2 linked regions of the Thiosulfativibrio zosterae genome follow. The protein of the gene in region 1 interacts with the protein of each later gene in a pairwise test. Links are inferred from orthologs where the notes say so. Each region holds a gene or a part of one and is shown on either strand. Other genes may lie near its edges. The genes, in order: THMIRH_RS04075 and THMIRH_RS05330.

Evidence for each region.
Region 2: the proteins of THMIRH_RS04075 (region 1) and THMIRH_RS05330 interact in binary tests that used the Escherichia coli proteins (3 or more experiments, as listed by UniProt). The link is inferred for Thiosulfativibrio zosterae from one-to-one orthologs.

What each region holds. Positions count from the first base shown.
Region 1 is NZ_AP021888.1:939,141-946,754, forward strand. Bases 1,904-4,800 are described here. They hold THMIRH_RS04075 (chemotaxis protein CheA), read left to right. Parts: upstream 1,904-2,252; coding sequence 2,253-4,349; downstream 4,350-4,800. Other genes in these bases: cheD (chemoreceptor glutamine deamidase CheD), read left to right, coding at 1,904-2,242; THMIRH_RS04080 (hypothetical protein), read left to right, coding at 4,523-4,800. Also shown: THMIRH_RS04055 (class I SAM-dependent methyltransferase), read left to right, coding at 1-62; THMIRH_RS04060 (DUF6641 family protein), read left to right, coding at 287-718; tRNA adenosine(34) deaminase TadA, read left to right, coding at 995-1,516; more of cheD, read left to right, coding at 1,667-1,903; more of THMIRH_RS04080, read left to right, coding at 4,801-5,113; THMIRH_RS04085 (hypothetical protein), read left to right, coding at 5,349-6,239; molecular chaperone HtpG, read left to right, coding at 6,456-7,614. UniProt on the Escherichia coli protein: Involved in the transmission of sensory signals from the chemoreceptors to the flagellar motors. CheA is autophosphorylated; it can transfer its phosphate group to either CheB or CheY.
Region 2 is NZ_AP021888.1:1,179,902-1,187,468, reverse strand. Bases 3,453-6,302 are described here. They hold THMIRH_RS05330 (protein-glutamate methylesterase/protein-glutamine glutaminase), read right to left. Parts: upstream 5,517-6,302; coding sequence 4,389-5,516; downstream 3,453-4,388. Other genes in these bases: THMIRH_RS05325 (CheR family methyltransferase), read right to left, coding at 5,622-6,302; THMIRH_RS05335 (methyl-accepting chemotaxis protein), read right to left, coding at 3,453-4,316. Also shown: THMIRH_RS05360 (DNA translocase FtsK), read right to left, coding at 1-421; trxB (thioredoxin-disulfide reductase), read left to right, coding at 602-1,561; THMIRH_RS05350 (FKBP-type peptidyl-prolyl cis-trans isomerase), read left to right, coding at 1,628-2,332; THMIRH_RS05345 (YqfO family protein), read right to left, coding at 2,377-2,688; THMIRH_RS05340 (hypothetical protein), read left to right, coding at 2,748-3,029; more of THMIRH_RS05335, read right to left, coding at 3,093-3,452; more of THMIRH_RS05325, read right to left, coding at 6,303-6,449; THMIRH_RS05320 (hypothetical protein), read left to right, coding at 6,554-7,567. UniProt on the Escherichia coli protein: Involved in chemotaxis. Part of a chemotaxis signal transduction system that modulates chemotaxis in response to various stimuli.

The sequences.
Region 1 (7,614 bases):
ATAGTTTGCTTAATTTTGACTTCAGTAAAGCAATCGAAGCATACGATTTTATTGAATATTGATCGGAAACAATTCTGTTTTTTTATTTTGTATAACATACAAAGAAACAGAGTATTAAGTTAGCTGTAGTTGAACGTGCAATGCACAACATTGGTAGAGACGCAGCGCCAGCATTTAAGCCTAAAGCATCTAAGCTAGATAAGTTTCTGAATACATATGACTAATCTTCGGATGACAGCCTCGGAACTCTGAAAGCACAATGCCTTTAGCTAATAAGGAGGCTGTTATGTCTGTACTTGATACACTAAATTTCGTTGCTTTTAACCCACTTCAAAGTAGTAACCCTATCGCTGTTCGTCGTCGCAAGCTGATTGCAAAGATTGATGAACAAATCCAACTTGCAGCAAATAAAGATTACACACCTACGCAACACAAGTGGGTTACTGACGAACATGGTAATCAACGCAAAGTGGAGGTTGCCAAACGTGTTAAGCGTTGGTGGACTGCTAGTGTTGATGGAAAGATTAATCTTGTAGTGCGCTATGGAAGCAAGCCTTTAGAGTTTGCCAAAGGCAAGAATGCAATCGAACTAGCTACTGAAGCAGAAGTTGCTGATGTGCTAGCTAAGGTGCGCGAAGCTGCTGAATATGGTGAGTTAGACACACTTATTGAACAACAAGCGCAGTTTGGCAGACGAGTGACACAAAAGAAAAAATGACAAGTTATATGGTGAACGTGTTTGGTTAAAGCACGTTCTTCGTCTTACAATGTGCAACAAGGGATTGCGTAAACTATTGAATTGCAATAGTTGCACAAGCGCAAATAAAACGTGCAAAGTAGTGGTAGACTTACACATTACTTACACGCTAACTATTATTATGTGGTAAATGATTGATATTAAACAGGAAATTATCAATGTTACTACTGAGTGGGAATAGACATTAAAAAGGCTTTCTGACGAAAGCCTTTTTTATAGCGTTCAAAAGAGTTTTTAATGATTCCTATTTGTCCAGAGAACCTAAGTCAAGCCGAGCAAGATGCTTTTTGGATGAGCTATGCGATGGATTTGGCGCAGAAAGCTGAAGAGGCTGGAGAAGTGCCGGTTGGCGCGGTTTGTGTTAAAGATAATCAATGGGTTTCTGAAGGGTTTAATGCTGTCATTCATCAAAATGATCCGACAGCACATGCTGAAGTCTTGGCTTTAAGAGCAGCGGGACAAGTGATTAAAAACTATCGATTAATTGATTTAACTCTTTACGTTACTTTAGAACCCTGTTCTATGTGTGCAAGTGCTTTGGTTCATGCCAGAGTAAAGCGTTTGGTATATGGGGCTAAAGACCTTAAAACTGGCGCAGTGGACTCTGTGTTTCAGTTAACTAACTCCTCATTGTTAAATCATAAGATAGAATCGGTGCAAGGGGTTTTAGAGGATAAGTGTTCTGCACAGCTCAGTCTGTTTTTTAAAAAACGCCGTGATGAGAAGAAGCGTGAGAAACAGCAGTTGTTGCCAAAATAAAAGAATTAAACGCCTTTAAAATGGCAGTATAAATAAATCTTGTGAGGGATTTTGAACTAATACTTGCGTGCTTAATGAATAAATGCGAGTATTATTACTATTAATTTTTTAAGGCTTAAATTAAAATTCATTTAGGTATTTATACTCAATATGCAAATCAGTATTGATCCAGCGGAAGGCATAAAAACAATTAAGATTCTGCCGGGTGAATTTTATGTCACTCGTGAAAACGAACGCATTGAAACTGTGCTGGGTTCCTGTATTTCTGCTTGTGTTAGAGATCCCATCAGTGGGGTGGGCGGCATGAATCATTTCATGTTACCGGTTGATAAAAACTCCACAGGTGCTTCAGAACTTTCAGATGCGAATCGTTATGGTAACTATGCCATGGAAAACTTAGTAAATGCTTTGTTAAACAATGGTGCAAAACGCGAGCGACTAGAATTTAAGTTATTTGGTGGTGGAAGAATAATGAATTCCATGACTAACATAGGTTGGTACAATATTGGCTTTGCATTTGACTATGTGTACACAGAAGGCTTTAAAATAGTTTCGCAAGATATTGGCGACATATATCCACGCAAAATTTTGTTTTATCCCAACAGTGGCCGAGTTCGTGTTAGACGACTCAATGCCATGCACAATCAGTCATTAGCGGCTGAAGAAACGCGTTATATTAATAATATCGGCACAAAACCTGTTGAAGGCGATGTGGAACTTTTCTGAGGAAGTGATTATGGACATGATGGAAACATTTCGACAAACCTATCTTGAAGAGAGCTTTGAGGGCTTGGATGTCATGGAGACTGGGTTGTTGAATCTCCCGCCAGGAGTCCCAGACAACGAAAAGATTAATGAAATCTTTAGAGCAGCTCACTCAATTAAGGGTGGAAGCGGCACTTTTGGTTTTACTGAAATTGCTGGATTTACCCATGTCCTAGAAACCTTATTGGATGAAATGCGCGATGGTCGTCGAGAAGTTACTCAGCCATCTATTGATGTTATGTTGGCAGCTGTTGATGTCTTAAGAGATATGCTATCGCGTTTACAAAATCATGATCCCATTGACGAAGAAAGAGCTGCTGAAGTTCAGGGGCAATTAGAAGCCATTCTGGGTATGGGCTCTGATCATTCTGAAGCGGCCACTGCAAGCGCTTCGCCTGCTGCTGAAAGTGCACCTGCTACTGTTGATTCTGATGGTATTTGGAAAATTAAAATTATTCCTGAGAAAGAGCTTATTCAAACGGGCAATGAGCCAATTAGAATTTTTAGAGAGTTAGAAACACTGGGCAAACTCTCAGTATTTGCGAATGACGAAAACTTACCATCTGCCGATGATTTAGACCCTGAAGAGCTGCATTTATCATGGGATTTAGAATTAACGGGTGAGTCAATTGCCCTTGCTGATGTGAAAGAAGTCTTTGAATGGATTGACGGCGACGGTGCGCAAGTAACTATCGTTGCGCCAGAAGTTAAAGCAGCACCAGTAGCGGCTCAACTTGAAGTGGTTAAACCAGCGGCTGCTCCAGTTGCCGTGGCACCTGCTGCAGAAGCAGCTAAAGTTGCCGAAAAACCCGGTGGAGCCGCTCAGTCTGCCAAAGCACCACCTAAGCAAGATGGTTCTATTCGTGTTGATTTAAGCAAAATCGATCAAATGGTGAACTTGGTTGGTGAATTGGTTATTACTCAATCAATGCTTAGTCAGTTTGGCGAACAGGCTGAACAAGCTGAACAGGGTGGTGAAAACGCTACCGACTGGGTAGATAAACTGAAAGAAGGTTTAACTCACCTTGAGCGTCACACGCGTGATTTGCAAGAAAGTGTTATGAATATTCGTATGTTACCAGTGAGCTTTGCATTTAACCGTATGCCTAGAATTGTGCATGATGTGAGCCAAAAATTAGGTAAGCAGATTGAACTGGTGATGGAAGGTGAAGGCACTGAATTAGATAAAACGATGTTAGAGGCCTTAACAGATCCATTGGTACATATTGTTCGTAACTCGATTGACCATGGTATTGAAAGCCCAGAAGTTAGAAGAGCAGCCGGTAAACCTGCGATGGGGACTGTTAAAATGGCTGCTTTCCACCAAGGTGGCAATATCTTAATCCAGATTACGGATGATGGTGCAGGGATTAATGTTGATCGTGTTCGTCAAAAAGCCATTGAAAAAGGCATTATTGATGCAGAACACAAGATGTCTGAAGATGACATTGTTGATTTAATTTTTCATGCAGGCTTCTCAACAGCGGATGTGGTGAGTGATATTTCTGGTCGTGGTGTTGGTATGGATGTGGTTCGTCGTAACATTCGCGGCTTGGGTGGCTCTGTAGAAGTGCACACCGAAAGAGGTAAAGGCAGTGTGTTTACGATTCGTTTACCTTTAACATTGGCTATTTTGGATGGACAGTTGGCAAGTGTTGGGTCGGAAGTTTATGTATTCCCGCTAGTGTCGATTGTTGAATCTATCCAGGTGGATAAATCTTTGGTGAAATCCGTTGCGGGTAATACAGAACTTTACAAGTTAAGAGATACCTATATTCCTGTGATTCGTTTACATCACAAATTAGGCGTTAAGGATGCCAGAACAGACTTAACCAAAGGCTTGTTAGTGGTCGTTGAAGAAAACGGTAAGCGTGCAGGTGTGTTTGTAGATGACTTATTAGGTCAGCAACAAGTGGTTATTAAAAGTTTAGAAAGTAATTTTATGAAAATAAACGGTATTGCTGGTGCAACCATTCTTGGGGATGGTACAGTTTCTTTAATATTGGATATTTCTGAGACACTTTCTAGTCATAAAGGTGGGACTTACCATCAACCTCAAGTTGCTTAAACCCTTTTAAGTGGCATAAAAAAACCTTCAATTTTGAAGGTTTTTTTGTTTATGGCCTTTTTATGTTGATTACCTCAATAAAGGTTTGTTTTGCAAAATCAAAAAAATGCTTACTTTAATGACATTAGTCGTTAAAATACACAGATGGTTAATCGATAAGAAACGAGGGTACGATGGCTTCACACGAAAATGAATATGCATTAGGGGCAAAAGAAGTTCAAGAAACGATTTTGATATTAAACTTATCCATCGCCCAAATAGAGTTGTCGATTACCGAAGGTGACCACTCGGTGAATACTTTGATAGACTCGTTTACTTTTATGTCTAATCATATTCACAGTATCCAAGAATCTTCGCGATTAATATCAGAAATGTCAGGCAATGTTGATGGCATTCAAGAGCATAACGATTCTTTGTTATTGCAGACTGGTGAGTTAGCTGAAAAAATGCAACAAGCCATTATGGCATTTCAGTTTTACGATAAACTCAGCCAGCGTTTAGACCATGTTTCAAAAGGTTTAACGGGTTTAGCAGAAATTGTTTCTAACGAAATGCATGTTAAAAATGCCGAACAATGGGAAAGCTTCAAAGTTCAAGTGCGTCGTGGTACGACTATGAGAGAAGAAGAGGAATTGTTTGAGTTGATTTTTGATCAACAATTACCTGGTGATAAAGCGATTGAAATTATGAAGGTACGTATGCTTGAGCGCATGCAAAATCAAACGGCTGCAGAACAAGATGAAGAGGAAATAGAATTTTTCTAATCCTGTAAACCAAGCGTCTACACCAAATTATCAAAAAGCCCCGATTGGGGCTTTTTGCATTTTAGACCTTTTTAATGGCTAAGTTTGACTTTGGCTTATTCTCTGATAAAAAAAATGAATTTTCTTTATTCAGTAAAGTTTATAACAATGGCAAAGTTGTATATAAATAAGAATGCAGTGATTGCTTAAAACAAATGAATTTATTTAAGTCATTGCAAATATAAAAGGATATTTCATGAAAAATTTTAGAACAATTCAGTTGCCAACGTTGGCTTTAGCTGCAATTTTCGTTGCTCCAAGTGTTTGGGCAGATACCTATCAACCTTTTGTATTGGCAGAGACAACTGCTGATTCAGTTGCCGCAGCTTCAGATAAGGCTAAAAGCAGTTTAGTTGGGCAAGGCTTTGAAGTCGTTGGAGAGTATGCGCCAAACGACGCTACCCATATTCTAGTGGTTACAAATGCGACTTTAAAATCCCTAGCAGCCAATTCTGAGAACGGTGGTTTTGGTGCAATTGAAAGAGTGGCTGTGGTCAATCGAGCGGGTAAGGTGGAAGTTTCTTATACCAATCCAACCTACCAGTTTAACGCTTACCGTATGAAAGGCGATATTTCTGGCGTGCAAACGGCTATGGAAAAAGCGTTGGGTAACGTTTCCACTTATGGCGCGGATGAAGGTTTGTCTGCAGAAGATTTGCGTGAATATCATTATAAAATGATGATGCCTTATTTTGATGATGAAGATAGATTGGCTTCTTATGGGTCTTATGAAGAAGCCTTGAAAACAGTCGAAGCAGGTTTGCAGGCTAAAAAGTCTGGCGTTGCAAAAGTCTATCGTGTCGATATTCCAGGCAAAAATATGTCGGTTATTGGGGTTTCTTTGTCACAAAAAGAAGGTTCAGATGCCAATATTCTGGCTCAAATTGATCAAAATGGTCATTCTCATGCCGCACACTTACCTTACGAGATTTTAGTGGTTGAAGACAGAGCCATTGCTTTAAATGGTAAGTTCCGTATTGCCATTAACTGGCCGAGTTTGTCTATGATGGGTTCTGGCAGCTTCATGTCCATTGCGAATGCACCTGATCACATCAAAGAAGCCTTAGAAACAGTTGCTGAAAAATAGAAATTTTTAGAGATTTTTAATGGTGTTTGACTTGTCCATTTTTTCGATTTGCTAGCGCTATTAATGATTCCTCCTTGAAACCCATTTGGTATTAAATGGGTTTTTTTTTGCCTAAGACTTGAAAAAGTGAGGGCTGTCCTTATTGATTAGGTACTTATCAAGCCTTTGCAACTCAGCAAAGAGTGTATTCGTTAGTCAATTAAATGGAGAATATTAATGAGCCAAACCGAAACTCATGCCTTTCAGACGGAAGTCAAACAACTGTTAAAGTTGATGATTCATGCCTTGTATTCTAATAAAGAGATTTTCTTAAGAGAGTTGATTTCAAATGCTTCTGATGCGTTGGATAAATTGCGTTTCGAATCGGTGTCAAACGATGCTTTAACCGAAGGCGAAGCAGAGCTTGCCATTACTCTAAGTTATGACAAAGAAGCAAAAACCATTACGCTAACTGATAATGGTATAGGGATGACGCGTGATGAGGTGATTGCAAATATTGGAACGATTGCCAACTCAGGGACTAAAAAATTCTTAGAAAGTTTATCAGGAGATCAAGCTAAAGATTCACGCTTGATTGGACAGTTTGGGGTTGGTTTTTACGCCTCGTTTATTGTTGCTGATAAAGTCACTTTAACGACTCGCCGTGCAGGGGATGTTGCTCAAAATGCAACGCGTTGGGTTTCTGAGGGTGAAGGTGACTACACTTTAGAAACGGTTGAAAAACCAACCAAGGGGACTGAAATTGTTTTGCATCTTAAGGAAGATATGGATGAGTTTTTAGATGATTATCGTCTAAAAAATATCGTGACGACTTATTCAGACCATATCAGCTTCCCAATTAAAATGATTAAATCTGAGTGGGATGCCGAAGCTAAAGAAATGAAAAGCACTGGTGAGTTTGAGCAGGTTAACAAAGCAACGGCTATTTGGACTCAGCCAAAGTCTGAACTCACGGATGAAGAATACAATAATTTCTATCAAACCCTATCACACGATTATGAAGCGCCTTTAGCACATATTCATAATAAAGTGGAAGGCACCTTGGAATACACCTCGTTATTGTATATCCCTAAGAAAGCACCTTTTGACCTTTACGACCGTGATCGTCGTTATGGTTTAAAGTTGTATGTAAAACGCGTTTATATTATGGATGATGCTGAACAACTCATGCCGACTTATATGCGCTTTGTTCGTGGTGTGATTGACTCTAATGATTTACCTTTGAATGTATCGCGTGAAATTCTGCAAAGCAATAAGGTGGTTGATAAGATTCGTTCTGCTTCGGTGAAGCGTGTATTGGATCATTTGACCAAGTTGTCTAAAGAAGAAGATGCTAAGGATTATGAAGCTTTTTGGGATCAGTTTGGAAATGTCA
Region 2 (7,567 bases), 240 kb from region 1 along the record:
ACCCTGCACCCGACAGAATTAAGAAAAATAGGCCAACCAAGCTGAAAATAAAACGCGACACATCTAAGGCACTGCCTGCCCGCAGTTTTAAAGTTACCCAAGCGGCCATAAAGACCCCAAAAGGAATCAAAAAACCAAAAATTCCAAATAGGTAAAGAATGAATGATGACAGCCAAGCCCCAGTTTTGCCACCATAGTTGTTAACGGCTTGTTGAGCACTGGCAGAATCAAAACCTGGATCGGTTGGGTGGTAACTGAACAATACCAAAAACAAAAAAAATGCGAGGCCAATACTGCTTAAAACCAAACCGTCTTTTAGCACCCACCCCAAGTCAGGAAAACCTATTCTAAAAAAACCATTTTCGGTTTTTTCTTCTTTGACGGCAGGTGTCGTTTGTTTTTTGGCTTGCTTAAAAGTCATTGGGTTAACGGGATTCTTTATTAATTTTTAATATACTGAAATGAAAGTTAGAAAAACTGCTAAAATTTTAACATATTTATTCCACTAGACTGTCGTTTAACACCAGGTATTGGCTATAAACGCGGATTAGATAACAGATTACTCCAATCAATACATTTGAACGCTAAAGGAAAACTTAGTATGGCAACGAAGCATTGTAAACTTTTAATCTTAGGCTCAGGCCCTGCCGGCTATACAGCGGCCGTTTATGCTGCACGCGCTAACCTACAACCTGTCATGATTACCGGGATGCAGCAAGGCGGACAACTGACAACAACCACTGAAGTTGATAATTGGCCAGGAGATGTAGAAGGACTTACCGGTCCAGACCTAATGGTTCGTATGCAAAAACACGCTGAGCGTTTTGGCACAGAAATCATTTTTGATCACATTCACACCGCAGACTTACAAAACAAACCTTTTAAATTAACCGGTGATTCGGGTGAATATACTTGTGACGCACTGATTATCGCAACAGGCGCTTCTGCCAAATATTTGGGTCTACCCTCTGAAGAAGCTTTTAAAGGTAAAGGGGTTTCTGCCTGCGCAACTTGTGATGGTTTCTTTTATCGTAATCAAAAAGTTGCTGTGATTGGTGGCGGAAACACTGCTGTTGAAGAAGCGCTTTACTTATCTAATATTGCAGCAGAAGTGACCATTGTTCACCGTAGAGACAGCTTTAGTTCTGAAAAAATTCTTGCCAAACACCTTCATGAAAAAGCGGAAAATGGCAACATTAAAATCGAGTTTAACTCTACTTTAGATGAAGTTTTAGGTGACAAAATGGGCGTCACTGGGATGCGTTTAAAGCATGTGCATACGGGTGAAACTAAAGATATTGATTTGTCAGGCGTATTTATTGCCATTGGACATACCCCGAACACCCAATTGTTCGATGGCCAATTAGAAATGATTAACGGCTACATTAAAGTGCAGAGTGGCTTACAAGGAAATGCAACTCAAACCTCCATCCCTGGGGTTTTTGCGGCTGGCGATGTTATGGACCAAGTCTACAAACAAGCCATTACTTCATCTGGCGCGGGTTGTATGGCGGCTTTAGATGCTGAAAAATATCTAGACCAACTTGATGCGCAAGCATAATAATAAATAATCACTAAAGCCCCTTTATTTTGGGGCTTTTTAACACCTTAAATAAGACGAACTATTATGAAAAAAACATTACTAATTATCGCTTTATCCGCTGTCACAGGGCTTTCATATGCAGATGAAAGCATTAAACTTGAAACAACCCAACAACAAGCCAGCTACACCTTAGGAACCGACCTTGCCAAAAACTTTGAAAGTCAAGGCATTGACATTGATACAGGTGCTTTAGTGCAGGGTATGCAAGATTACCTTAACAAACAACCCATGAAACTCACCGAAGAACAAATGCAATCTTCTATCATGGCACTCAAGAAAGAAATGCTGGCTAAACAAGCTGCCGAAAAACAAAAAATAGCCGAGGCTAATGCCAAAGCCGGTGCCGAATTTATGGCTACCAACAAGAAAAAACCAGGCGTGGTGACTCTGCCTAACGGATTACAATATTTAGTCCTAGAAGAAGGGCAAGGTGAAAGCCCAGCAGAAGGTGACTATATTACGGCTAACTATAAAGGCACTTTAATTGACGGCACAGAGTTTGATAGCTCGTATAATCGCGGAACCCCCATTGAATTTCAAATGGGCGATGTTATCCAAGGCTGGGGTGAAGCATTAAAACGCATGAAACCAGGCGCTAAGTGGGAAATTTATGTTCCCCCTTCACTGGGTTATGGTGCCAAAGGTGCCGGCAACATCATTGGACCCAATGCCACTTTAATATTTACAATAGAATTTATTATGGCCAGCAAAGAGAAGCAATCAAGCTAAGTCTTTTTTGAATAAGGAAAGGCAAGTCCTTTCCTTTAATGTTTTCAAAAATCTTCTAGTTTAAGGACTTCATAGGCGGGTGTTTCATAAGGGTGGGTATGTTTAAATGCCCTTATGACATGATGCATCAAGTTTTCTTCACAAAGCATTTCAACACGATACTCTTCAACCGTTTCTACCTCATTCACCTTACCTAAAAAAGGGTTAGCCCCTGCCCTAGGCATAAACTGTCCAGACCCTTTTACTTGCCAACTGCAAAAATCATAAGTACCCACTTTACCTGCGCCAGCGGCAAATACCGCCTTTTTAACACTTTCTAAATAGGCTTCTGGCACAAAGAAAACAAATTTATACATGAGATACTCCAAATTTTTTACAATATCGCAAATTATTATGACACTCTAGGAACTTTATTATGAAATATTTACTCATCACTTACAGCACTATCTTGGCGCTAGGCATTACTTCTATGATTACCGGCATTCATTATTTTGCCAATATTGCGGGGTTTATTTCAGCCATTGGATTTATGGCTGTTTTCTTTAAAGATAGAGATGAAGAAAAAGAAATGACCGAAGAAGAAGTTAAAGCAGCCGCCAAACAGCGTCAACGCTGGTACATTGTGTTTGCAACTGGCTTATTTTTCAGTTTAATTTTCGGCAGTTTATGGAACAATCAAATGGGTGGAATGGCTTAATTCTTTAAATTAAAAAAAAGCCCGATGTATCCATCGGGCTTTTTTGTGCATATTCATTATTCTTTAGAATAAATCAATTTCACCTTCATCCATTGAGGCCGCTGTTACACGGCGCATTCTTTTCGATTCAATATCTTCTCTTTGGTCATGAATCGTTTGTCTAAAGTTTTCTAAGCGCTCTTGATGCTCTTTTAGAGAGGCAACAGGCATATCTTTACCGGCAGCAATAAACATATTGATTTCGCGAGAAAATCCACTCAAATTCTCAAGGTGATTCAGAACCTGCTCGACTAACTGTCTTACAATATCTTCAAACTGAAGTGAACGCATAGCATTTGATACACTGGTTTCAATTTGTGAAATAATCCCTGAAACATCACCCAGTTTATCTGAAATACCATCATTCATATCCTCTAAGTCTTGAACCAAACCAGTCACTTTGGTTTGTGAAGAATTGGCCTGTTCCAAGTCTTTGGTAGCGGTTTCACTGACAATTTTACGAACCTGATCCACTGTCTGTTTTGCTTTTTCTGCCTGTTTACGAATTTGCTCGTTAAGCAAGTTAGAATTCAGAGATAACTTTCTTACCTCATCAGCAACCACCGCAAAACCTCGGCCTGCTTCTCCAGCACGCGCAGCTTCAATTGCCGCATTTAAGGCTAATAAATTTGTTTGGTCTGCAATACCTTTAACATCTTCTAAAAGAACGAAAATAGACTCAATCTGCCCCACCATGTTATCTATTTTGTTTACTGTTTCAGAACTGCGTTGACTAGACTTTGTTAATAACTCAATCAAATAACCCAAGACTGACTTAATTTCAGTTGAGAATTTTTGAATACTCATCCCTTCGCCAGCACCGCCGCCTAGGTTATCAAGCAGTGAAACAACTAAACGGTATTCCATCTGTGTCTGTTCATGCAATCCAGAAAAACTGTCATTAAGCGTTTCAATCGCTTCTGCCACCAATTCTTTAACCTGAAGCAATTCACCACGAACAATTTCAACTTCTTGATCAATGACTGCATCAACATCCCCCATTAAGACATGCAAGGCTTCATCAACCACACTGGCATCAAATGCTGCCGATGAGCTTTGGGCAGGCGTCTTGTGGACTACAGCTTCCGAGACGGACTCAGTGGCAAGTTTTGCCGCTAAGATTGTCCATACAATCGAAACCAACAGTAAAGAAATAATTCCTGCAAATGGAATCTCTATGAGGGTTACGACGACCCCCAAGATTGTTACCAACCATGCTGCCCAAAAGCGTTTAATGATATTTAGCATGTTTATACCTTCGATTTAAAGTAAGTTGCTTTTGTCAAAGCATAAGACATGCCAAAAATTCGACAATTTGGTTTATTTAACATGCGACAACATCTTTTGAGGAATTTGATCCAAGGGCAAAATAGAATCCGCAGCACCTAACTTTACCGCCTCTCCGGGCATCCCCCAAACCACACTGGTTTTTTGGTCTTGCGCAATGGTTGGCGCACCAACAGCCTGTAATTCTTTCATGCCCGCAGCGCCATCATTTCCCATGCCCGTTAGAATGACACCTATTGAATTGGGCCCAACATTTTGTGCAACTGAACGAAACATCACATCAACTGAAGGTTTATGGCGGTTAACTGGCGGGCCATCATTTAAGCGACAAACATAGCGTGCGCCATCTCTTTCTACCAACAAATGCTTGTCGCCAGGTGCTATATAAACATGGCCCGGCAAAATTTGTTGGCCATCCTCAGCCTGACAAACACTCATTTCTGTGACCGTGTCCATTCGCTTTGCGAACGGTAAACTAAAGGCTGCGGGAATATGCTGCGTAATGACGATGGCGGGCGTGTCTGCCGGTAAACGCATGAGCACTTCTTTAATGGCTTCGGTTCCACCCGTTGAAGCGCCCAAAGCAATAATTTTATCGGTTGTTCTAAAATGTTTATTGTTGAATGAGGTTTTTTGCAAAATAGCATCTGCAGAATATTTCTCTACAACACTTGTGGGGGCATGAGTTCGAGCCAACACCGCTGGCTTATGCTCTTGGTTTGCAGCATATCTAGCGTAGTGCTGTTCAAGAGAGGTTCTTGTCACACGAGATGCTGATTTTACTTTGCGACGAATCTCATCTGCATATTGCTCAAAGGTATGGGCTAAATCAATTTTTGGTTTGGTCACAAAATCAACGGCACCCAAATCAAGTGCCTCAAAAGTAACATCTGCCCCCTTCTCGGTTAAAGTCGAAACCATAACGACCGGCAGAGGATGCAAGCGCATCAAATTTTTTAAGAAGGTCACCCCATCCATTTTCGGCATTTCGATATCTAGGGTCAGCACATCAGGGTGCAGTAATTTAACCTTCTCACGAGCATCATAAGGATCTGAAGCGGTTCCAATTACTTCAATATCAGGGTCACCATTCAGCATCTCTTGCAACATTTGACGAACTAACGCTGAATCATCAACAATCAAAACTTTTATTTTTGACATAATTTATTTCCTAACTATTCTTAGCTGAACCATTCTAATTTTGAAATTATCTCTAAACTCATTTAATTTGTAGAGGCCTTTGCAAGGTACAAAGGTTTCAAATTATTAAAATTTCTTTTTGTAAATCGTTTGCCCAAGCAACTCAAAACGGTCACAAACTTTATAAAGTGATTCCGAGTGACCTATAAATAAATGGCCGTGTGACGGCAGTAAATCTGCATAACGGTTAAATAATCTTGCCTGAGTTTCTTTATCAAAATAAATAACCACATTTCGACAAAAAATAACATCAATTTGCCCCTTTAACGGCCAATCATTCATCAGGTTAATTTGCCCAAAATCGATGATTTCTTGTAACTCAGATTTAACCTTTACCCAGCCATCATTTGCGCCAGTACCTTTTAGGAACCAACGCTTTTTTCTGGGCTCAGACACGCCTTTTAAGCGATCAACCTTATACAAACCGGCCATGCCCGTTTCGACCACATTAGTGTCTAAATCAGTGGCTATGACACGAGCATCCCAGCCTGCTGGTACAGATTCCTTTAGAGTGATTGCTAAAGAATAGGGTTCCTCACCCGTAGAACAACCCGCAGACCAAATTCTAATTCTTTTACTTGCTGCATTTGTTTTTAGCAGCATGGGGATTATGGTTTGAGCCAAGTATTCAAAATGATGAATTTCTCTAAAGAAGAATGTCAGGTTAGTCGTTATGGCATTAATTAAATGTACAAACTCAGATTCTCCTTGAGCTTTGACATAATCTAAATATTCACCAAATGAACTCATCGACAAAAAACGAATACGCTTCGCAAGTCGATTGTAGACCAGATTTTTTTTAGATTCGTTTAAATCAATGCCCGCAAAGTCATAAACCATCTTTTTAACTCGAGCAAAATCTTTATCATCAAAATCAAACTCTCTCTCACTCATTTACAACCATCCAATGATTTATTAAATACCTCTGAATTATAATTGCTAAAACGGCTTTTTGCAGTTTATTATGAGTTTTACGAATCCCTGATGAGCTTATTTAAATGGCAATAACCCCAACATCAACACCTAATATTAACGCACCCAAAACAACCCCAGGTACTTCGCCCACTTCCTCATCAGGCTTAAACCAAACAACAACCAGTAGCGCACCTGCTGCAGCCAACACGATCCGTCTGACACAAGGCCAGATATTAACGATATTTGTCACCCAAAATAGCCAAAATCAAACGACCTTCTCTTATGAAGGAAAAACTTTTAAAGCCAATACACCGCTTCCAATGACGGAAACAGGAAACCTACAAGTACAAGTTAAAGCAACTCAGCCTAGCTTACAATTAGAAATCTTATCGTCAAAACCAAATTCAACCAGTCTATCTCCCCAAGCCCAAGTTTTAATTCAAAATGCTTTAAAAGCTTTACTGCCTAATCAAATTTCGTTACCCCAAGCATTCCAAATACTCTCGCAACCAAGTCTTTTACAACTGCTTCCGCCAAGTTTACAAAATCAACTTCAAACCATTTTGAATCAACTCTTAAGACCCAACGCAAATCTCAAAGGGGAAACTCTTAAAGACAGCCTCCAAAACTCGGGGCTATTTTTAGAAAATAATTTAAAAAATAAAGTGCCGCCCACTCAAGATTTAAAGGCCAAATTATTGCAACTTCAAGAGGCTGCTAATAACGCGCCTCTATCCGAGTCAACCTCCAAACTAGCCACCTTACTTGGAAAAGCCATTAACAAAATAACCATTCAGCAAATCCAGTTACTCGAAAATCCCCAAACGATTTATGCTGAACCTCCCTTACACCCTGATAGTAAAATCAAAGCCATTGAAATTGATGTTCGAAAATCGCCACCTGAAAGCAGTTTGAACTTTGAAGTCCTTTTAACTCTGCAACTTGAAGAGGGAGAAATGATTACTAAACTTCTCCTAGACAAGGATGAAACTGTCAGCACTTTTATTTGGGGTGAAAACCAATACTTAGAAACCCAGATTGAAGAAAATTTGTCCAATCTCAAACAAAGCTTTCAAGACGCTGGCATCAAAACATCT